DNA from 3 places in the Streptomyces sp. NPDC007907 genome. Region 2 is predicted to be linked to each of the others. Evidence: riboswitches for the same ligand, from Rfam matches in the RefSeq annotation. Region 2 holds a riboswitch; each other region holds the start of a gene.
The links. Region 2 has a riboswitch for cyclic di-AMP ahead of ACFZDI_RS24870 (transglycosylase family protein). Riboswitches for the same ligand answer to the same signal wherever they lie in the genome.
Positions count from the first base shown of each region.

Region 1: another riboswitch for cyclic di-AMP. It lies ahead of ACFZDI_RS24420 (peptidoglycan DD-metalloendopeptidase family protein); the one in region 2 lies ahead of ACFZDI_RS24870 (transglycosylase family protein).
Region 3: another riboswitch for cyclic di-AMP. It lies ahead of ACFZDI_RS05235 (transglycosylase SLT domain-containing protein); the one in region 2 lies ahead of ACFZDI_RS24870 (transglycosylase family protein).

Region 1 covers NZ_JBIBKR010000005.1:777,077-784,474, reverse strand. Annotated here, with positions in the region: gene ACFZDI_RS24440 (hypothetical protein) at 1-367, shown strand, start outside; gene lhgO (L-2-hydroxyglutarate oxidase) at 507-1,712, shown strand; gene trmB (tRNA (guanosine(46)-N7)-methyltransferase TrmB) at 1,884-2,723, shown strand; gene ACFZDI_RS24425 (PrsW family glutamic-type intramembrane protease) at 2,783-4,156, shown strand; gene ACFZDI_RS24420 (peptidoglycan DD-metalloendopeptidase family protein) at 4,379-5,419, opposite strand; cyclic di-AMP (ydaO/yuaA leader) riboswitch at 5,431-5,587, opposite strand; tRNA gene ACFZDI_RS24415 (tRNA-Met) at 5,886-5,959, opposite strand; gene ACFZDI_RS24410 (dihydrofolate reductase family protein) at 6,026-7,156, opposite strand; gene ACFZDI_RS24405 (MarR family winged helix-turn-helix transcriptional regulator) at 7,233-7,398, shown strand, end outside.
Region 2 covers NZ_JBIBKR010000006.1:83,895-91,292, forward strand. Annotated here, with positions in the region: gene ACFZDI_RS24845 (NAD(P)/FAD-dependent oxidoreductase) at 12-1,400, opposite strand; gene ACFZDI_RS24850 (Ppx/GppA phosphatase family protein) at 1,821-2,762, opposite strand; gene ACFZDI_RS24855 (DUF501 domain-containing protein) at 2,759-3,289, opposite strand; gene ACFZDI_RS24860 (septum formation initiator family protein) at 3,343-3,819, opposite strand; gene eno (phosphopyruvate hydratase) at 3,945-5,234, opposite strand; gene ACFZDI_RS24870 (transglycosylase family protein) at 5,523-6,215, opposite strand; cyclic di-AMP (ydaO/yuaA leader) riboswitch at 6,220-6,386, opposite strand; gene ACFZDI_RS24875 (transglycosylase family protein) at 6,615-7,398, opposite strand, start outside.
Region 3 covers NZ_JBIBKR010000001.1:1,128,162-1,135,559, forward strand. Annotated here, with positions in the region: gene ACFZDI_RS05225 (outer membrane lipoprotein carrier protein LolA) at 1-539, opposite strand, end outside; gene ACFZDI_RS05230 (polyprenyl synthetase family protein) at 771-1,781, opposite strand; cyclic di-AMP (ydaO/yuaA leader) riboswitch at 2,284-2,459, shown strand; gene ACFZDI_RS05235 (transglycosylase SLT domain-containing protein) at 2,465-3,241, shown strand; gene ACFZDI_RS05240 (Cof-type HAD-IIB family hydrolase) at 3,205-4,053, opposite strand; gene ACFZDI_RS05245 (GNAT family N-acetyltransferase) at 4,226-5,311, shown strand; gene ACFZDI_RS05250 (glycosyltransferase) at 5,332-6,651, shown strand; gene ACFZDI_RS05255 (polysaccharide deacetylase family protein) at 6,684-7,398, shown strand, end outside.

The DNA of each region.
Region 1 (7,398 bases), on a different contig from region 2:
GAGCTGGCTCGGCTTCTACTCCTACGACCGGTTCGCCGCCGACGCGGCCGAGTGCTACCGCGACCTCAAGGCACCCCGCCAGGTGCGCCGCTTCACCGAACAGGCCCTGTCGAAGCCGACCGAGGAGTTCGTCCGCTCGCACGGCCTGCGCCTGGTCGTCTCCGCGGTCGCCGAACTGGAGTCGGGAAACCTCGACGCGGCGTGCGAGCAGGGGGTGCGGGCGGTGGAGGTCGCCGGGCGGATCTCCTCGGCCCGCACCACCGAGTACGTGAAGGATCTCCTGCACCGGCTGGAGCCGTACGGCGACGAGCCACGGGTGGTCGAGCTCCGTGAGCGTGCGCGACCGCTGCTGATGGCTCCGGCCTGAGCGGGTGCCGGGTCGCCGGGATCCCGTGCCCGCGGGCCGGTCGTGGCTGATCGCGCGGTTCCCCGCGCCCCCGGAGACGATGGTGCTCCCGGCGTTTGAGGGTGCTGTCAGTGGCGCAGTGCACTATCGGTAGCGGGAGGTGGTGCAGGTGCGGACGGCGTACGACTGCGACGTGCTGGTGATCGGCGGCGGCATCGTCGGTCTGTCGACGGCCTACGCGATCACCCGCGCCGCCCCGGGCACACGTGTCACCGTCCTGGAGAAGGAACCGGGCCCGGCCCGCCACCAGACCGGCCGCAACAGCGGCGTCATCCACAGCGGCATCTACTACCGCCCCGGCTCCCTCAAGGCGCGCTACGCGGTCCGGGGCGCGGCGGAGATGGTCAAGTTCTGCGCCGAGTACGGCATCCCGCACGCGGTCACCGGCAAGCTGATCGTCGCCACCGACCGCGCGGAGCTGCCCCGCCTGCACGCGCTCGTGCAGCGCGGCCGGGAGAACGGCATCCCCGTCCGAGAACTGGGCGCGTCCCAGATCGCCGAGTACGAGCCGGAGGTCCGCGGCCTGGCCGCGATCCACGTCGGCACGACCGGCATCTGCGACTTCGTCGCGGTCGCCCGCCGGCTGGCCCACGGCTCGGGCGCGGAGATCCGCTACGGCACCCGGGTGGTGCGGGTCGACCGGCGCCCCGAGCGCGGGGTCGCCGTGCTCACGGCCGCGGGGGACGTCGTACGCGGGCGGGTCCTGGTGAACTGCGCGGGGCTGCAGTGCGACGAGATCGCCCGGCTCACCGGGGACGACCCCGACGTCCGGATCGTGCCGTTCCGGGGCGAGTACTACGAACTGGCCCGGCCGGAGCTGGTGCGCGGCCTGGTCTACCCCGTGCCCGACCCGGCGTTCCCGTTCCTCGGCGTGCATCTCACGCGGGGCATCGACGGGGGTGTCCACGTCGGGCCCAACGCGGTGCCGGCCCTGGCCCGCGAGGGATACCGGTGGAGCACGGTGAGACCGCGCGAGCTGGGCTCGACCCTGACCTGGCCCGGCTCCTGGCGGATAGCCCGCAGGCACTGGCGGTACGGGGCGGGTGAGCTGCGGCGATCCCTCTCCAAGAGGGCGTTCACCCAGGCGGTGGGCAGGCTGCTGCCCGGGGTGTCCGAGGACGATCTGGTGCCGACGGCGGCGGGGGTGCGCGCACAGGCGGTTCTGCGGGACGGAACCCTGGTCGACGACTTCCTGATCCGCGAGGGCGCCAGGACCGTCCATGTCCTCAATGCGCCGTCGCCCGCGGCCACGGCTTCTCTGCCGATCGGGCGGGAGGTGGCACGGAGGGCGTTGAGCGCGCTGTGAGCCGTCGGAACCGGCGGCGGTGCCGATGCCGGGTGGGTCAGCAACCCGGCGGAGCGGGGTGCCGCTGCGCCCACCCTCCCCCGAGCTCTCGGCTTCGCTCGAGGTGGATCGCACCCGCGACCCACCACCGCCGCGTCCGTGTCACACCTCAGCCGTAAAATCAGAGGCACTGTGTCTGAGTCCGCCAACACCCCCGACGTCCAGAGCCCGCACCCGCACGCCCCCGGTGCCTCCGTCCGCGGTACCCGGGCCAAGGGAGAGCCGCGCTTCCCCGACGGTCCGAAGGCCGACCCCGCCGGTTCGCACTTCGAGCGGCGGATCCGGAGTTTCCAGCCGCGGCGCAGCCGTGTCACCGCCGGTCAGGCGGACGCGCTGCAGCGCCTGTGGCCCAAGTGGGGCCTCGACATCGACGGCGGCCGGATCCTCGACCTGCACGAGCTGTTCGGCAACGACAACCCCGTCGTCCTGGAGATCGGCTTCGGCATGGGCGAGGCCACCGCCCAGATGGCCGCCGCCGACCCCGCCACGAACATCCTCGCCGTCGACGTCCACACCCCCGGCCAGGGCAACCTGCTCAATCTCGCCGACCGCAACGGCCTGTCCAACATCCGCGTCGGCAACGGCGACGCGATCATCCTGCTGCGCGAGATGCTCGCCCCGGACGCCCTCGACGGCCTGCGCGTCTACTTCCCCGACCCCTGGCCCAAGAAGCGGCACCACAAGCGCCGGATCATCCAGCCGGACTTCCTCACCCTGGCCGCCCCCCGCCTCCGGCCCGGCGCGCTCCTCCACTGCGCCACCGACTGGGAGCCGTACGCGGAGCAGATGCTCGAGGTCCTCACCGCCCACCCCGACTTCGAGAACACACAGGCGGACGGTGGTTTCGCGCCGCGTCCCGACTTCCGTCCGCTGACCCGTTTCGAGGGCCAGGGACTGGACAAGGGACATGTCGTGAACGACCTCCTCTTCCGCCGCGTACAGCACGTGGACCAGCCCCCCTCCGGCGCCTGACCACCCCTGGCACCTCTCCCGCCTGCGGACAGCGCCCATCCGTCGTTAGGGTCAATCCCGTGGCCACCAGCCTCCCGCACCCGTCGTACCCGAGCGGTCCCGCCGACGGCGTCCCCTTCGCCGGCCCGGGCACACCCGGCTCCCTGCGACACGCCCACTGGTGGCAGCGCACGTGGGTGCGCTACGGCGCGCTGAGCACGCTCCTCGCGATGTCCGGCCTGGTCATCCTCGCCCTGGTCCGTGAGGAGACCGGCACGGAGGGGTTCCTGGTCGGGCTGGGGCTGGCCGTCCTGCCGGTGCCCCTGCTGATAGCCGCGTTCCGCTGGCTGGACAGGGTCGAACCCGGCCCCTGGCGGAACCTGGTGTTCTGCTTCGCCTGGGGCGCCTGCGCGGCGGCGCTGATAGCGATCGTCGCCAACAGCTTCGCGACGAGATGGATAGCGACGGCGACGGCGGACCCGTCCAGCGCGGACACCCTCGGCGCGACGGTGATAGCGCCGGTGGTCGAGGAGTCGGCCAAGGCGGCGGCCGTGCTCCTGGTCTTCCTCTTCCGGCGTCGCGACTTCACCGGCATCGTCGACGGCGTCGTCGTAGCCGGCGTGACCGCCACCGGCTTCGCCTTCACCGAGAACATCCTCTATCTGGGCACCGCCTTCGGCACCGACCAGCTGACCGGCCACAGCGGCATCGCCTCCGTCACGGCGGCGACCTTCTTCGTGCGCATCATCATGTCGCCGTTCGCGCATCCGCTGTTCACGGTCCTCACCGGCATCGGCTTCGGCATCTCCGCGCTCTCGACGGCCCGCCGGCCCGTGCGCCGGATCGTCTTCCCGCTGTCCGGGTTGCTGCTCGCAATGGGCATGCACGCGATGTGGAACGGCTCGTCGGCGTTCGGCGAGTACGGCTTCTTCGCCGTGTACGCGGCGTTCATGGTGCCCATCTTCGGGCTGCTGACGTGGCTGGTGATCTGGACGCGGCAGCGGGAGCTGAAGACCGTCCGGGCGGAACTGCCCGCCTACGCCGTGGCCGGCTGGCTGACCCCGGCCGAGCCGTACGCGCTCGGCTCCATGCGGGCCCGGCGGATCGCCCGCCAGTACGCCCGCCGCCACCTCGGCAGGGCGGCGGCCCGGGAGGTGGCCCGCTACGAGGCGTACGCGACGTCCCTGGCGTTCCTGCGGCACCGGGCCCGGCGGGGCGGCGTCCGGCCGGACTTCGCCGTACGGGAGGGGGAGCTGCTCGGCGAACTGTGGCGGCGCCGGGAGGTGTCCCGCCCCGCGCTGGACCACGCGGCGCGGATCACCGCCCCTCCGGTCCCGGTGGTGGCCCCGCCCTGGCCGGTCCACGGCGTGTACGGACACGGCTACGGCTACGGCTACGCCCACCAGCCGACCCGACCGACGCCGTACCCGGCGTACAACCCGTACCGCTCCTAGGGCAACCCCGGAGGGAGGCCCGGCGGTCGACGCCGTAGCCCGCGTACAGCCCCTACCGGTTCCAGGGCCTGCCCTGACCACGGCCTGGCAGCTGACGCCGTAGCCGCTACGGACGCAGAACTCCCGTGAACACCGCGACCGAAGACCGGCGGCCCTGACGTCGGGGGGTCGTCGTCAGGGCCGCCGGTTTTCGGTCGGGGTGCTGCAAAGGGGGCGTACCGCTTACGGGTTCAGTCCCTTGCCGCGCAGCCACGCCATCGGGTCGATGCCGCTCGCGGATCCGCCGGAGTGGACTTCGAGGTGCAGGTGCGCGCCGGTGACGTTGCCGGTGGCGCCCACGCGGCCGATCACGTCGCCGGTGCTGACCTTCTGGCCGACGCTGACGCCGATGGAGGACTGGTGCGCGTACCAGATCTCGGTGCCGTCATCGAGGGTGAGGACGGTCTTGTAGCCGTACGAGCCGTTCCAGCCCGCCTCGGTGATCGTGCCGCTGTGCACGGCCTTGATCGGCGTGCCCGTGGGGGCGGCGAAGTCGAGGCCGGTGTGGTAGCCGGAGGACCAGTAGGCGCCGGCCTGGCCGAACGTCGAGGTGAGGGTGTACGAGGAGATCGGCAGCGTGAACTGCTTGGCGAGGGCGGCGAGCCGCTCGGCCTCGGCCTTCTTCCTGGCCTCCTCCTCCGCCTTCCTCTTCGCCTCGGCGGCCTTGGCCTTGGCTTCCTGCTCCGCCTTGGCGACCGCCTCCTTGGCCGCCTTCTCGGCGGCGGCCGCGGCGTCCTCGGCGGCCTTGGTCTCGATCTGCTCCTGCTGGTGCTCGACCTGCGCCATGATCCGAGCGCGCAGCGCGTCACCGGCCCCGGCACGGGCGCCGGACGTGTCCTGCGCGGTGTCCGCCGTGGCGGTGCCGAGGCTGCTGAGCGGGGTGGCGGAACCTTCGGGGGTGTCGTCGTCCGAAATGAGGGAACCCACCGAGGGCAGGTCCGGAACGGAGATGGACACCGGGGGCTTGCCGGTCTGGGCACTGGCGATGCCGCCGGCACCCACGGCAGCTATGACGCCGACGCCCAGGACGGTGGAGCTGCGGGCGAGACCTCCGCCGCGCTGCTTGGTGACGCGATGCCGGCCGCGGACGGGACGGATGGACTCCTCGGTGGGGTTCCACTCCTGGAACGGGCCCTCGTCGGTGCGCTGACCGCCGTAGCCGAAGGTGTCGGTGTCGCGCTTCGGCGCGTACGGGGCCGTGGGGGCAGGCCGGTTGGACGCCACGTGGGCGTACTCCTTTCCTTCCTTCTCGCCTACCGGGTTAGCTGACGGGTTCGGAGCAGGAAGGTCTCCTACGCGCGTATACCTGCCGTGCTTCCACGGTGGTATCCGCCCGATTCACCCCAAGTGGTGGTTCCCCGGTTCCCTTGCGGGATTCGGCGCGTGCGCACGGAGCCGCCTTCTGTGACGGCTGGGACGACCGCGCTGCGTTATCGAACGTTAATGGAGGCGCGGGGGGTATTCCAGCGGTTCCGCTTGATCATTAGCCTTTTTCGCGCGGACTTACCTGCCATGACCGGTTCAAATCGGGCGAGTTGACCATCATGCAGGTGACTGAACGTTTTTGACGGTGTGTCAGATGTTATGCGGAACGGGACGGTTCGCTCACCGACCGTAGCGAGCCACGGGGTGGACACCGGGAAAGCACCGAGGGCCGGAACCCTTTCGGATTCCGGCCCTCGGCCTTCAGTAGCGGGGACAGGATTTGAACCTGCGACCTCTGGGTTATGAGCCCAGCGAGCTACCGAGCTGCTCCACCCCGCGTCGTTGTGTTCACCAGTGTACGCCATCCGCGGGACCGCTCGCGCACACCCTCCGTCCGGCCCGTGCTCAGCGCGTCAGGTGGCGGTTCGGGGCCTTGGCCCGCTCCTCGTGTTCCGGCAGGACGAGGACCTCCACCCCCCGGGCCGCCAGCAGGCCGCTGCCGTCGGCGTCCGTCACGAAGGTGTCCGGCTCGCGCCAGGCCGTGACGACCCGCCGTACGCCCGCGTCGAGGATCAGCCGGGCGCAGGGCGCGGGCCGGGAGGCGCGGCGGGCGCACGGCTCCAGGCTGCTGTACACCGTCGCGCCGGGCAGGCGCGGGTCGGCCGGGTCGAGCTTCGCGAGGGCCGCCTCCTCGGCGTGCACCACCGCGTCGCCGCCCTCACGGGAGTGGCCGCGGGCCAGTTCCGTGCCGTCGGCGGCGACCACGACCGCACCCACGCTGAACGCCGTGTCCGACGGGGGGCAGCGCTCGGCCAGTTCACAGGCGAGGGCCAGCCAATGGTGGTCGGCGGCGGCGGGCAGGGGGCCGGTTCCCGGGGCGGTCGGCTCGTAGCGCATCAGGACGACGTCCTCGATCCGCCGCGACTCCAGCAGCCGGAGCCGGCCGCCCTGGTAGCCGCCCGGGCCGAAGAGCCGGGGCGCCCGGGGGTCGCCCACGAAGAGCGGGGCGAGGACCAGCTGGAGCTCGTCGGCCAGGCCCTGGGTGAGGAGCTGGGTGTGGATCAGGCCGCCACCCTCGACCATGAGCCGTCCCACGCCCCGCACGTCGTGCAGGTGCGTGAGCAGCCGCCGCCAGTCCAGTTCGGTGCCGAGCGGGACGACGTCGGCGGCGAGGCCGAGCGCACGGGCGCGTTCGGCGCCCTGGTCGGTCGTGTAGAGGAGCTTCTCGCCGCCGGTGTGCCAGAAGCGGGCGTCCGGGTCGAGGTCACCCGAGCCGCTGACCGTGACCTTGAGGGGGTACTCGGGCTTGCCCGCGGCCGTGCGGGCGGCCCGGCGCCGCTCCGAGTTCACCAGCAGGCGGGGGTTGTCGGCGCGGATGGTGCCGGCGCCGATCAGGATCGCGTCGACGCCGGCCCGGACCTCGTCGACCCGGTCGAAGTCGGCCGGGCTGGACAGCAGCAGGCGGTCGGGCCCGGTGTCGTCCAGGTAGCCGTCGAGGGAGACGGCGGCGGACAGCAGGACGTACGGGTGAGGCATCGGTGCTCCGCGGCTGGTCGGGACGGCGGGACGGACAGGGCTTGGTTCAAGTTTGAAACAAACCTACACTGGCGGCATGACGACTCGCTGGCTCACCCCCGAGGAGCAGCGCGCCTGGCGCGCCTACATGGCAGCCTCGCTGCTCCTGGAGGACGCGATCGACCGGCAGCTCCAGCAGGACGCCGGCATGCCGCACCTGTACTACTCCATCCTGTCCGTCCTGTCGGAGTCCCCGGAACGGC
Region 2 (7,398 bases):
CCGACGGGAGGTCAGGAGGCCTTGGCCTTCTCCTCGGTCTTCTCCTTCGGCGCGGCGGCGACCGGGGCCGGCTTGGCGGCCTCGTAGAACTCCTCGCGCGGCGTCTCGATGGCGCCGAGCGAGACGACCTCGCGCTTGAGGAACATGCCGAGGGTCCAGTCGGCGAAGACGCGGATCTTGCGGTTCCAGGTCGGCATCGCCAGACCGTGGTAGCCACGGTGCATGTACCAGGCGAGACGGCCCTTGAGCTTGATCTTCATCTTGCCCATGACGATCATCGCGACGCCCTTGTGGAGGCCGAGGCCGGCCACGGCGCCCTTGTTGGCGTGGCTGTACTCCTTCTGCGGGAAGCCCCGCATGCCGGAGACCACGTTGTCGCCGAGGACCTTGGCCTGGCGCAGCGCGTGCTGGGCGTTCGGCGGGCACCAGGCGTTCTCGTTGCCCGCCTTGCGGCCGACGAGGTCCGGGACCTGGGCGTTGTCGCCGGCGGCCCAGATGTAGTCGGTGCCCTTGACCTGGAGGGTCGGCTCGCAGTCGACGTGACCGCGGGGGCCCAGCGGCAGGCCGTAGCGGGCCAGGGCCGGGTTGGGCTTGACGCCGGCGGTCCACACGATGGTGTTGGAGTCGACCTCGAGGCCGTTCTTCAGCACCACGTGGCCGTCGACGCAGGAGTCCATGGAGGTGGACAGGTAGACCTCGACACCGCGGCCCTCGAGGTGCTCCTTGCCGTACTTGCCGAGCTTGGGTCCGACCTCGGGGAGGATCTTGTCGGCGGCGTCGACCAGGATGAAGCGCATGTCCTCACGGGACACGTTCTTGTAGTACTGCGCCGCGTCGCGGGCCATGTCCTCGACCTCGCCGATGGTCTCGGCACCGGCGAACCCGCCGCCCACGAAGACGAAGGTGAGCGCCTTGCGGCGGATCTCCTCGTCGGTGGTGGAGTCGGCCTTGTCGAGCTGCTCGAGGACGTGGTTGCGCAGGCCGATGGCCTCCTCGACGCCCTTCATGCCGATGCCCTGCTCGGCGAGGCCGGGGATCGGGAAGGTGCGGGAGACCGCGCCGAGCGCGATCACCAGGTAGTCGAAGGGCAGCTCGTAGGCCTCGCCGACCAGCGGGGAGACCGTGGCGACCTTGCGGTCCTGGTCGATGGTGGTGACCCGGCCGGTCAGCACCTCCGCCTTGGGCAGCACGCGTCGCAGCGGGACGACGACGTGGCGCGGGGAGATGTTGCCGGCGGCGGCTTCGGGGAGGAAGGGCTGGTAGGTCATGTACGACCGGGGGTCGACGACCGTGACGGTCGCCTCGCCGTAGCGCATCTTCTTCTGGATGCGCCGAGCTGCGTACAGGCCTACGTACCCACCGCCTACTACGAGGATCCTGGGACGCTCCGTGGTGCTCATGGCATCGAGTATCCACCCGCCTCAGGGGGGTGGCTCGTGCGCCCCTTCACAAGCTTGGGTGGGGTGTGTGCTATCCTCCGCGGCCCGCGTGATCCACGTCATGGTGACAACCGGGCTTCTTTATGCACCCCGGAGCGTTGTCAATGCCGCGTGAGCTGCCTCTCTGTGCCGCGGAAGCCTCCGTGAGGTGCTCCGCGGGCACCGCCCGGAGCACCCTCCCGGACACCTCCATACCATGCTTCTGAACATGTTCAAAGGGCCGTTCAGCCCCCGGACGGGTCAACGAGGCCCTTCTCGTCGCCCGGGAGGGCCGAATTCCTTGTGAAGAACTTCACGAACTTTTCCGACGGGCTGTCGCCGGGGGGCCCGTCGGGACCCCCGGCGACGCTCATTCGTGATCCATGCCTGCTCAGAAGCGGGCTACGCCACCGACCATGCAATGCCGTCGAGGATGTCGTGCTCGCTCACCACGACCTCCTGCGCCCCGATCCGCTCCATGATCGCCAGCAGGACGAGGGCGCCCGCCCCGATCACGTCGACCCGGCCCGGATGCATGGAGGGCACGGCCGCCCGCTCGGCGTGCGTGGAGCGCAGCAGCCACTCGGTGATCTCGCGGACCCGGTCGTAGGAGACGCGGGAGTGGTGGATGGCCTCCGAGTCGTACCCCGGCAGCCCCTGCGCGATCGCCGACACCGTCGTCACGGAGCCGGCCAGGCCGACCAGGGTGCGCGCCTCGCGCAGCGGAACCGTCTGCTCGGCGAGGTCCAGCGCGGCCTCGATGTCGGCCCGCATCGCCGCGATCCGCTCCTCGGACGGCGGGTCGCTCACCACGCCGTCCCGGACCAGGTGCCGCTCGGTCATGCGGACGCAGCCGACGTCCACCGAGCGGGCCGCCCGGACGTGGTCGTCACCCACGACGAACTCGGTCGAGCCGCCGCCGATGTCGACGACCAGGTAGGGCTTGGGGAGGCGGTCGTCCCCGGCGAGCTCCTTGGTGGCGCCGGTGAAGGAGAACTCGGCCTCCTGGTCCCCGGTGATCACCTCGGGCTCCACGCCCAGGATGTCCAGCACGCCGCGCACGAACTCGTCCCGGTTCTCGGCGTCCCGGGACGCGGACGTCGCCACGAACCGCAGCCGCTCGGCGCCGTGCTCCTTGATGATCCCGGCGTACTCGCGGCACGCCGCGAAGGTCCGCTCGAGCGCCTCGGGAGCGAGCCGGCCGGTGCGGTCGACACCCTGCCCGAGCCGCACGACCATCATCCGGCGGTCCAGATCGGTCAGCTCCCCGGTCTCCGGGTCGGCCTCGGCGACCAGCAGCCGGATGGAGTTCGTACCGCAGTCCACGGCGGCGACACGGGTCACTGGGCGGCCTCCTCGGCGGTCGTCACACAGGTGCCCTTGCGCCACCACTCCGGCAGCATCGCCAGCGCCTCGTCGCCCAGCGGGTTCACCCCCGGCCCCGCGGCCAGCGAGTGCGCCACCAGGACGTGCAGGCACTTCACCCGGTCCGGCATGCCGCCCGCGCTCGGGAAGTTCTTCAGCTCCTCGATCTCGTCACGGCGCCGGATGTAGTCCTCGTGCGCGGCACGGTAGGCGGCGGCCAGCTCCGGGTCCGACGCCAGCCGCTCGGTCATCTCCTTCATCACGCCGTTGGCCTCCAGCGTGCCGATGGCCGAGTTCGCCTTCGGGCACGTCAGGTAGTACAGCGTGGGGAAGGGCGTGCCGTCTGGCAGGCGGGGGGCCGTCTCGACGACGTCGGGCTGTCCGCACGGGCAGCGGTGCGCGATCGCGCGCAGACCGCGCGGGGGCCGACCGAGCTGCTGCTTGAAGGCCTCGACGTCGGCGTCGGTCGGCTCGGTGCGCGGGGTGGTCGGCGGGGGCGTTTCCATGACTGTCTTCAGGCTGTCTTTCTCTGGGTTCAGGTCACTGGCTGGGGCTCGGGTCACCGGTCGGAGGCGTCGGCCTTGTCGACCCCGTCCCAGACGTTGGAGTACCAGGGGCGGTCGGCCGCCCCCAGGTCGGTGCGCGACTGCTTCGCCGCGTGCGGGTCGACGACGATGAAGCCCGTCTCCCCCGGCATCACGTAGTGCAACCGCTGCCGGATCTGCTGCTCGGCGTACGCGTCGTCCTGCCAGCGCGCCTTCAGGTCGCGCAGCCGCTCGACGCGCTCGCGGGCCTGCCGCTGTTCGCGCTGCAGGTCGTCGATCTCGGCCCGCTGCGAGACGTACTCCCGCATCGGGTAGGCCAGGGCCACGATCAGCGAGCACATCACCAGGGCGAGCAGCGCGGCCCGGCCGGTCAGCCGCGAGCGGCGGGCCTGGCGCCTGGTCTGGGAACGGTAGACCCGGGCCGCGGTCTGCTCGCCGAGCAACCGGATCCTGGTCGCGGTGGAGAACCGGTCCCGGTCCTTCACGGCCATCTGTCCGCCTCCCGCTCCACCGTCCTACGCGCGTACGTCCCCGGACACGGTACGGGACCGGGTACGGGGACGTACGTACGACTGGCTCAGGCCCGACCCGGTGGGTCGTTCAGCCCTTGCCGTGCTTAATGGTTCGCAGAGCGAAACCGCGGGAAGGCGCTGCGGCCGGCGTAGACCGCGGCGTCGTCGAGGATCTCCTCGATGCGCAGCAGCTGGTTGTACTTGGCGACGCGCTCGGAGCGGGCCGGGGCGCCGGTCTTGATCTGGCCGCAGTTGGTGGCGACGGCCAGGTCGGCGATGGTGACGTCCTCGGTCTCGCCGGAGCGGTGGGACATCATGCACTTGAAGCCGTTGCGCTGAGCCAGCTCGACGGCGTCCAGGGTCTCGGTGAGCGAACCGATCTGGTTCACCTTCACGAGCAGCGCGTTGGCCGCGCCCTCCTCGATGCCGCGGGCGAGGCGCTCCGGGTTGGTGACGAACAGGTCGTCGCCGACGAGCTGGACCTTGTCACCGAGCTTGGCGGTGATGGTCTTCCAGCCCTCCCAGTCGTCCTCGAACAGCGGGTCCTCGATGGAGACGAGCGGGTACGCGTCGACGAGCTCCGCGTAGTACTCGGTCATCTCGGCGGCCGAGCGGGTCTTGCCCTCGAAGGTGTAGGAGCCGTCCTTGTAGAACTCGGAGGCGGCGACGTCGAGGGCCAGGGCGATCTGCTCGCCCGGGGTGTAGCCGGCTTCCTTGATGGCCTCGAGGATGAGGTCGAGGGCCTCGCGGTTGGAGCCGAGGTTCGGGGCGAAGCCGCCCTCGTCGCCGAGGCCGGTGGCCAGGCCCTTGCTCTTCAGGACCTTCTTCAGCGTGTGGTAGACCTCGGCACCCCAGCGCAGCGCCTCGGAGAAGGACTCCGCGCCGATCGGGGCGATCATGAACTCCTGGATGTCCACGTTGGAGTCGGCGTGCGAGCCGCCGTTCAGGATGTTCATCATCGGCACCGGCAGCAGGTGCGCGTTGGGGCCGCCCAGGTAGCGGAACAGCGGCAGGTCGCTGGCCTCGGAGGCGGCGTGGGCGACGGCGAGCGAGACGCCGAGGATGGCGTTGGCGCCGAGGGAGCCCTTGTTGTCGGTGGCGTCCAGGTCGAACATCGCCTGGTCGATCAGGCGCTGCTCCGTGGCGTCATAGCCGACCAGCTCCGGGCCGATCTGCTCGATGACGGCGAGGACGGCCTTCTCCACGCCCTTGCCGAGGTAGCGGTTCGAGTCGCCGTCGCGGAGCTCGATGGCCTCGAAGGCGCCCGTGGAGGCGCCGGACGGGACGGCGGCACGACCGGTGCTGCCGTCGTCGAGGCCGACCTCGACCTCGACCGTGGGGTTGCCTCGGGAGTCCAGGATTTCCCGGGCTACGACGACGTCGATGGACGGCACGAGCATCTCCTTCTTGATGTGACGCGGTACGCGGGTCGCGCGGACCCGGCGAGGTGCGGGCCCGGTGGCTCGCGACATGAGCCTAACCGGCCCGGGGCGATCGGCCACCGGGTCGCCCACCTCATGGACAGAACCGAGCGTAAATTGTTTCCGAACGGAACAAAGCGCGTTGCCGAAAAAACCCCGCCCCGGTGCGTACGGGGGGTGACGCACCGGGGCGGGGAGCCCGTGGACCCCGGAAGATCCGGGTGGGGGGCCGGACCCCGGAGGGTCCGGGGGGGCCGCTGCTTACTTCAGGTGCAGCTGCTGGCCCGGGTAGATGAGGTTGGCGTCCTCGACGATGTCCTTGTTCAGCTCGAAGAGCTTCTCCCAGCCGCCCTTGACCTTCTTGTCCGCGGCGATCGAGCTGAGGGTGTCACCCTTGACGACCTTGTACTCGCCGTCGCCCTTCTTGACCTTCTTGCCGGTCGGGGTGGTGACGGTCTTCTTGGCCGCCGGGCGCTCGTCGGAGCGGGAGGCCGGCTGCTGCTGGGTCTCGCGGGACTCGGTGCTCTGCTGGCTCTGCTGCGTGGAGCTGCCGGAGTCGCTCGAGGAGCCGCCGGTGTAGCCGGCGCTCGACAGGCCCTTGCCGCAGACCGGCCAGGCGCCCTTGCCCTGGCTCGCCAGGACCTTCTCGGCGACCTGGATCTGCTGGTCCTTGCTGGCCTTGTCGGCGGTGGAGGCGTACTGGGTGCCGCCGTACGCGGCCCAGGTGGAGGCGGAGAACTGCAGACCGCCGTAGTAGCCGTTGCCGGTGTTGATGGACCAGTTGCCGCCGGACTCGCACTGGGCGACCGCGTCCCACTCGGAGGCGGTGGCGGCGGAGGCGTTGCCGGCCGCCATCAGCGGGGCGGCGATGGCGACACCGGTGACGCCGGCGAGCGCGGCGGCACGGGTGGTCTTGGACGGACGACGGTGCTTGCCCTTGCCGGAAAACAGCATGGATGGATCCCCTCACCGACGCCTGCGAGGTGAGCTGTCGGGTTCGGGCCGGTTGAGTTGCCCGGCCGTGTCCCTCCCGGGACACGGCTTCACCCCAAGCCCTTCCGGCACAAACTGCCGGTCGGGCACCTACCTTGGGTCCCCCGCTCCTGCCTACGGCGCTTGACGCGACGACTGTTCCCGTGCGGCCGCTGGCAGGATTCGGCGTTGCGGCAGCCGGGGCTCGCGGTGGCGAGCGGTCACGACCGTAGACACGCGATCGACGGAATTTCAAAGACGATCAGGGCTTCTGAGATCTATCTCTCACGGGACCCAAACGGGACATCAGCCGCGAATCGGGGCGCTAACTCGCGCGGTTTCGGGGCGACTTCCACCCCGGTTTCCGCACTGCCCGAACCGCTACTTCTCGTCCGCTTCGCCCTCGACCGTGAGCTTCTCACCGGGGAGGATGAGGTCCGGGTCGGAACCGACGGCCTTCTCGTTGCCCTCGTAGAGCGCGTGCCATCCGCCGCTGACCTCAAGGGAGTCGGCGATGGACCAGAGGCTGTCGCCGACGCCCACGATGTAGGCGCCCTCGGAGGCGTCCCGGGAGCTGTCGTCACCGCGCGAGGCGTGACGGCCCGTGGATTCACCCGTACGGCCGTCCCCGGGCGCCTGCGTCTCGTCGGCGCTGGGTCCGCGGTGACGGCCGGAGCCGGCGTCGGCCGACTCCGAGGAGCCGTCCGCGGACTGCGAGCTGTCGGACTTGTCACTCTTCGAGGGGGTCGACGAGGAGTCGTCGGACGGCCGACCCTGGGACGAGCCGGTGGATTCGGGCGACTTGTCCGGATCGGCGTTTTTATCCTTCGAGGTCGACGACCCGTCAGGCGACGCCGAGGGGGAAGGGGATGCGCTCTCCGAAGGGGACGAACCGAGCGAGTCGAGCAAACCGGACGAATCCACTTCTTCATCGGACGAGTCTGATGATCCCGAGGATTCGGATGAATCCGATCCCTTGCCCTGCTCCAGGCCGGAGAGCAGGCCACAGGTGCGCCACGCGCCGACCCCCTGGTCGGCGAGGATTCTCTCGGCCACGGCTATCTGCTGGGAGCGGCTGGCCAGGTCGGCGCTCGCGGCGTAGTCGAGGCCGCCGTGGTTCTCCCAGTCCTCCTGGGACAACTGCAGGCCGCCGTAGTAGCCGTTG
Region 3 (7,398 bases), on a different contig from region 2:
CCGCGCTCCGGGCTGTCGGCGGAGGTGCCGTGGTAGACCTCGTTGGACTTGCTGTCGTAGCCCCAGACGTCCGTGCCGTTGTGGATGACGCTGTACTCGGCGGCGTTCTCCAGCAGCGACAGCTTCTGCCGGTCCGGGCCGTCGACGGCGACGCGCAGGGTGTGCGTGCCGGAGGCCAGTTCGGTGAGTTTGGCCGTCGGGTCGGCGGAGGAGCCGTCCCCGCCCTGGCCCGCGGCGCCGGACAGCAGGCCGGACTCCAGGCCGCCGAGGTTCGGCAGGCCGAGGTCCGTGCTGATCTTCACCGTGCCGGACAGCTGCTGGACGTCCGACTTCGCGATCTTCTCGATGAGCTGCTGTGCGCTGATCTTCGGGAGGTCGGGGTCGCCGGAGTCGGCGAGGGCGGGCACCAGGCCGATCGTCGCGGCCGCCACCCCCACCACCGTGACCGGGACGATGTACCGCGCGGCCTTGCGCCGCCCGGAGCGCTGCTCGTCGACCTCTCCGGCGGTCGTGCTGTCGTCGGATGCGTACGGTGCCATGTGTGCCCTACCTCCGTGGTCGGCGGCGGCTGTCCGTGTCGTCCACGCACTCGTCCCTGAGCCGCCATTCTCACCCGAACAGGTGAGGAGTGGTGTTCTTCCGTGCATCCATCTGACCAAATCGGCCAGGGAGATACGTCAGACCCCGGACTCAACTGCGCGTACTGCTGGGGTATGACACGGAGGGGCGACTTCTCCCCCGACCCGTAGGGGTCGCAGGGGAAGGGCGTGCTAGCCGGCCCGGTGCACCACCGCGTCGCACAGCTCCTGGAGCGCCGTCTTCGCGGTGCACTCCGGCAGCGGTGCCAGCGCCGAACGGGCGTCCTGGGCATAGCGGACGGTGTCCCGACGGGCCTGCTCCAGGGCCGGGTGGGCGCGCAGCAGGCGCAGGGCCTCGCTGTGCCGGTCGTCGTCGGTGAGGTCGGAGTCGAGCAGCTCGCACAGGGCGAGGTCCTCGGCGAGCCCGAGCCGGGCCGCGCGCTCCCGCAGCCGCAGCACCGGCAGGGTGGGGATGCCCTCGCGCAGGTCGGTACCGGGGGTCTTGCCGGACTCGTGGGAGTCGGAGGCGATGTCGAGGACGTCGTCCGCGAGCTGGAAGGCGACGCCGAGCCGCTCGCCGTACTGGGTCAGCACGTTCACGACGGTGTCGTCGGCGCCGGACATCATCGCGCCGAACCGGCACGACACGGCGATCAGCGAGCCGGTCTTGCCGCCCAGCACGTCCAGGTAGTGCTCGATGGGGTCCCGGCCGTCCTGCGGTCCGGCCGTCTCCAGGATCTGGCCGGTCACCAGGCGCTCGAACGCCTCGGCCTGCACCCGCACGGCCTCGGGGCCGAGGTCGGCCAGGATGTGCGAGGCGCGGGCGAAGAGGAAGTCGCCGGTGAGGACCGCGACGGAGTTGCCCCAGCGGGTGTTGGCACTGGGGACGCCACGGCGCACGGCGGCCTCGTCCATGACGTCGTCGTGGTACAGCGTGGCGAGGTGGGTCAGCTCCACGACGACGGCCGACGGCACGATCCCGGGTGCGTGGCGGTCGCCGAACTGGGCGGAGAGCATCACGAGCAGCGGGCGGAACCGCTTGCCGCCGGCCCGCACCAGATGCTGGGCGGCCTCCGTGATGAAGGGCACCTCACTCTTGGTGGCCTCGAGCAAGCCTTCCTCGACAGCCGCCAACCCGGCCTGGACGTCGGCTTCCAGATCCTGGTCCCGCACGCTCAGCCCGAACGGCCCGACGTCGGTCACGAGGGGTCTCCTGTCTGCTGTGTCTGCCGGTGATTACGCGGATTGTCGATAGGTCGCCGCTCTCACTCGAGTCAGCGTATCCGGTCACGTTTCGATCACCGCCAGCGCCCATGGTTACAGGCCGGGTGGTATCCGATCACGACCGCTATGTTTTCGATCAACCTATAAGAACAGATATTTATCGACTTACCCAGGGGTAGAGAACTATGCACGATTTGCCGTGATGATTCGGCGAATTCCCCTTGGCGGAAATTGCCCTCTCGGCCCGTGATCAGTGAGGTCAATCACTTCTCCCCCTACTCCGCACCTTCCCGGCGACCACCCGTACCGCCTTTACCCAATAGCCAGTTGGGCCTTGGCTCCCGCAAAGGATCAAGTGGTCCAAAATCCCCCGACCAAGGTCAACCACTCGATATGTGATGGAGCTGCTTGTTCCCGACATGTGCTCTCGCATACGTTCCGGCCCTGTCCGGCGGACGCCTAATCCTGCCGCCGCCCGGACGTCCCACAGGAACCGACTCACTCACGCGTGGCAGGAGCGGGGGACCCAGGTAAGTCGCCGGTCCGCACAGCGGTCCGGCTCGGGGTGAAGCCGCGTACGGCACACGGCGCCGTACGCGGCCGGGCACCTCCCGGCCCGAACCCGACAGCTCACCTCGCAGGCGCCGGAGAGGAACATCGCCATGGCCGCACGAGGCAAGCACCGTCGCACCAGAACCAGCCCGCTGACCCGAGGCATCGTCGCCGTCGGTACCGGTGGAGCCGCACTCACCCTTCCGCTCCTCGGAGCCACGCACGCGAGCGCCGCCGAGCCCCAGAGCGCCCCCGCCGCGCACTCCGTGAAGCAGGCGGCCCAGCCCGCCAAGTCCCGCACGTACACCGTGGTCAAGGGCGACTCGCTCGCCCACATCGCGGACAAGTACGACATCTCCGGCGGCTGGAAGCAGCTCTACAAGGACAACCGCGCCGCCGTCGGCGACAACCCGAAGCTGATCCACCCGGGTCTGAAGCTGAAGGTGAACACCGCCAAGGCGGACGCCCCGAAGAAGACGGCGACCAAGTCGTCCGCCCCCGCCAAGCCGGCCGCGAAGCCCGCCGGCGGTGTCGCCCAGGCCACCCAGGCGTCCGCGAAGACCTACGCGAACAACCTCGACGGCTGGATCCGCGAGTCGCTGGACATCATGGCGCAGCAGGGGATCCCGGGCTCCTACGACGGCATCTACCGCAATGTCATGCGCGAGTCGTCCGGCAACCCCCAGGCGATCAACAACTGGGACTCCAACGCCGCCGCGGGCACCCCGTCCAAGGGCCTGCTCCAGGTGATCGACCCGACGTTCGCCGCCTACCACGTGCCCGGCACCTCCTTCGACCCGTACGACCCGGTCGCCAACATCACGGCGGCCTGCAACTACGCGGCCGACCGCTACGGCTCGATCGACAACGTCAACGGCCCGTACTGAGCCGCCCCGCCCAGCCGTCGCTCGAGGACGACGGCGATGCCGTCGTCCTCGTTCGACAGGGTGACCTCGTCGGCCACGGCCTTGAGTTCGGGATGGGCGTTGGCCATCGCGACGCCGTGGCCGGCCCAGTCGAACATCGGGATGTCGTTGGGCATGTCGCCGAAGGCGATGGTGTCCGCCGGCCGCAGCCCCAGATGCTCGGCCGCCAGCGCCAGGCCGGTCGCCTTGGTGATCCCGCACGGCTGGAGCTCGACCGTGCCGGGCCCCGACATCGTCACCGTGGCCAGTGAGCCGACCACCGACCGGGCGGTCGCCGCCAACTCGTCGTCCGTCAGGTAGGGATGGCGCAGCAGCACCTTGCTGATGGGCTCGCCCCACAGCTCCTCGCGCCGGTCGACCCGGACCGCGGGCAGCGTGGGGTGCGGCATCAGATAGCCCGGCTCGATCAGCGTGAGCCCGTCGACCCCGTCCTGGTCGACCGCCGCGTACACCTGCCCCACCTCGGCCTCGATCTTGCCGAGGGCGGTCTCCGCCAGCTCCCGGTCCAGGGTGATGGACCACAGCAGCCGGTTCGCGCCGGCGTCGTACACCTGCGCGCCCTGCCCGCACACCGCGAGCCCCGTGCAGCCGAGGTCGTCCAGGAGCGGCCGCACTCTCGGTGCCGGCCGGCCCGTCACCACGAGGTGCTGGGCACCGGCGTCCGCCACCCGCGCGAGCACGGCGAGGGACCGGTCGGACAGGGTGTCGTCGCCGCGCAGCAGCGTCCCGTCCAGATCGGTGGCGATGAGTGAATATGCGAAGGGTGCGGCCATGATCAGAGAATACGGACAGCGCGGCCCCTTCGTTTCATCGTACGGCGGACGCCGATTGCCCGGTTGAAGGCCTCTGCACCGATTGGCAACAACATGCTCCGCTACCTACCCGTGGGGCCGCATAGAGCGGTACCTTCCCTGTGTCCAGGGGGGACTTGATCGGGGGGTCGGGTTGAGCAGTGGGCGCATTCGCGTGGCCGGGCCCGGGGAGCTCGGTGAAGGGGAGAGGGAGCGCTGGCGTGCGCTGCGCGCCGCCTCGGAGGCACCGCGCAACCCTTTCATGGAGCCGGAGTTCACCGAGGCCGTCGGCCTGGTCAGGCCGGGGGCCCGGATCGCGGTGGTGTACGAGGGGGCGGAGCCGGCCGGCTTCCTGCCCTATGAACGGGGCCCGTTGGGGCAGGGCCGGGCGATCGGACTGGGCGTCTCGGACGCGCAGGGCGCGATCCTGCGGCCGGGCCTGGACGTGGAGACGGGCGAACTGCTGAGGGCCTGCTCGCTGTCGAGTTTCGCCTTCGACAATCTGGAGGCCGAGCAACGGCTGTTCGTCCGGTACGCGGCCGAGGAGTACGCCACCTACGTCATCGACGTGGAGAAGGGCTACGAGACGTACGAGTCGGTGCTGCGCGCGCAGTCGCCGAAGTTCCTGAAGACCACGCTGGCCAAGGAGCGCAGGCTGGGCCGGCAGGCCGGTGAGCTGCGGTTCGTCTTCGACGAACGCGACCCGGCCGCGCTGCGCACGCTCATGGAGTGGAAGTCCGCGCAGTACCGCAGGACCGGCCGCCGGGACCGGTTCGCCCAGGAGTGGATCACCCGGCTCGTCGGGCGGCTGGCCGGGACCCGGGCCGCGGAGTGCAGCGGCACGCTGTCCGTGCTGTACGCCGGTGAGCGGCCCGTCGCCGCGCATTTCGGACTGCGCTCGGCCTCCGTGCTGGCCTGCTGGTTCCCGGCCTACGACCCGGAGTTCGCGAAGTTCTCGCCGGGTCTGGTGCTGCACCTGCGCATGGCGGAGGCGGCGGCCGCCGCCGGCATCGGCATGCTCGACCTGGGGCGGGGCGCGGCCGAGTACAAGGACGCCCTGAAGACGGGCGAACTGCCCGTGTACGAGGGTGCGGTGACCCGTCCGGGGGTGGGCGCGGCCCTGCACTGGCTGAGCCGTGAACCGGCGCGCCGCGCGCACAGTTTCGTCCGCGGCAGGCCGCAGCTCGCGTCGCTGGCCGCGCGGACGCTGAAGGGCGCGGCTCGGCTGCGCCGTACCTGACACACGAGGGGGGTGGGCGCATGGCCCGTTCGGTGCGTGCGCAGGAGGAGATACGGCGGTTCCTGGACATCGGGGCGGTGCAGGTCGCCGAGCTGGACCTGGACGGTGACGAGGCGGTGCTCAGACCCGGCCCGGGGAGTCCGCCCGTGACGCACGGAGAGGTGTTCGTGCTGGTCAGGAGAGGCGGCCGGCCCGCGGGCACGTTGCTCGGGCAGGTGCCGGAGGGAGCGGATCCGAAGGCCGTGCTGGCACAGCGGGCGCGGGCGGAGTGCGGGCCGGCCGTCCTCGGCGGTCCCGGGGAGCCGCCGTCCACGACCGTCGTCGTCGCGACCCGGGAGCGGGCCGGGCAACTGGCCCGGGCGCTGGACTCGCTGCTCGCGCAGGACCATCCCCGGTTCGAGATCGTCGTCGTCGACAACGCGCCCGTCACGAGCGAGACGCGGGAGCTCGTCGAGCGGAAGTACGCCGAGCGCGTGCGGTACGTCTGTGAGCCCGTTCCGGGGCTCGCAGCCGCCCACAACGCCGGGCTGGACGCCGTCGGCGGCGAGGTGGTCGCCTTCACCGACGACGACGTGGTCGCCGATCCGCGCTGGCTGGCCGAGCTGACCGCGCCCTTCGCCGCCGACCCCGGGCTCGGGTGCAGCACCGGGCTGATCCTGCCCGCGCGGCTGACCACCCCGGCCCAGGTGCTGCTGGAGAGCCACGGCGGCTTCGCGAAAGGCTTCACTCCAAGGACGTACGACCCGGCGCACCCGCCGGGCGACGAGCCGCTGTTCCCGTTCACGGCCGGGCGGTTCGGCTCGGGCGCGAACATGGCGTTCCGCACGGCGGTGCTGCGTTCCGTCGGCGGTTTCGACCCGGCCACCGGGGCCGGCACGGCCGCCCGGGGCGGTGACGACCTCTACGGCTTCGTGCGCGTCCTGGCACAGGGCCACCGGCTGCACTACACGCCGTACGCGCTGGTGTGGCACCACCACCGGGAGACCTGGCGGGACCTGGAGACCCAGGCCTACGGCTACGGCGCCGGGCTGACCGCCTACCTCACCGCGGTGCTCGTGAACCGGCCCGCGCTGCTGCCCGCGTTCCTCGCGCGGCTGCCCCGCGGCCTCGCCCACGCCCGCACGCTGACGGCGGTGCGCGACACGGACGCGGCGGACGGCGCCGGCACGCCGGGCGACCACGACGAGCGGACGCATCCCTGGCCACGGCGGCTGTCGCGGTTGCAGCGCCGGGGGATGGTCTACGGGCCGGTCGGCTATCTGCGGGCGCGCCACGCGCTGCGCGCGGCGGTCCGGGAGAAGACGGCTCAGCGGGAGAAGACCGCTCGGGGGGCGAGATGACCACGTCGGCACGTACGCGTGGTGGGGGGCAGATGTCGCCCTCGGGCGCCCCGGCCATCCCCGTGTTCCTCTACCACGCGGTGATGGACGACCCGCCGGAGTGGATCGCCGAGTTCACGGTCACGCCGAAGCAGTTCGCCGCGCATCTCGACGCCGTGGTCCGCAGCGGGCGCACGCCCGTCACGATCAGCGCGGTCGCCGATCATCTGGCCGGGCGGGCACCGCTGCCGCCCCGGCCCGTGCTGCTCACCTTCGACGACGGTTTCGCCGATCTGCCCGGCCCCACCGCCGAGGCCCTGGCCGCACGCGCGCTGCCCGCCACCGCCTATCTGACCACCGGCGCCATCGCCCCGGGTGGCCGCAGTCTGCTGCCGCCCGCGCCGATGATGAGCCTGGCCGGTGCGGCGGAGCTGGAACGTTCCGGCATGGAGATCGGCAGCCACACCGTGACGCACGCGCAGCTCGACACCCTGTCCGCCGAGGCCCTGGCGTACGAGCTGCGCACCTCCAAGGCGGTGCTGGAGGACGCCCTCGGGCACGAGATCCGGCACCTCGCCTACCCGCACGGCTACAACAGCCCCCGGGTCCGGGCCATGTCGGCGCGGGCCGGCTACGAGACGGCGACCGCCGTGCGGCACGCGCTCAGCTCGGACCGCGACGAGCGGTACCGCATCGCCCGGCTCATCGTCCGGCGCACCCACACCGTGGCCGACGTCGAGACCTGGCTGGCCGGGTCGGGCGCGCGGG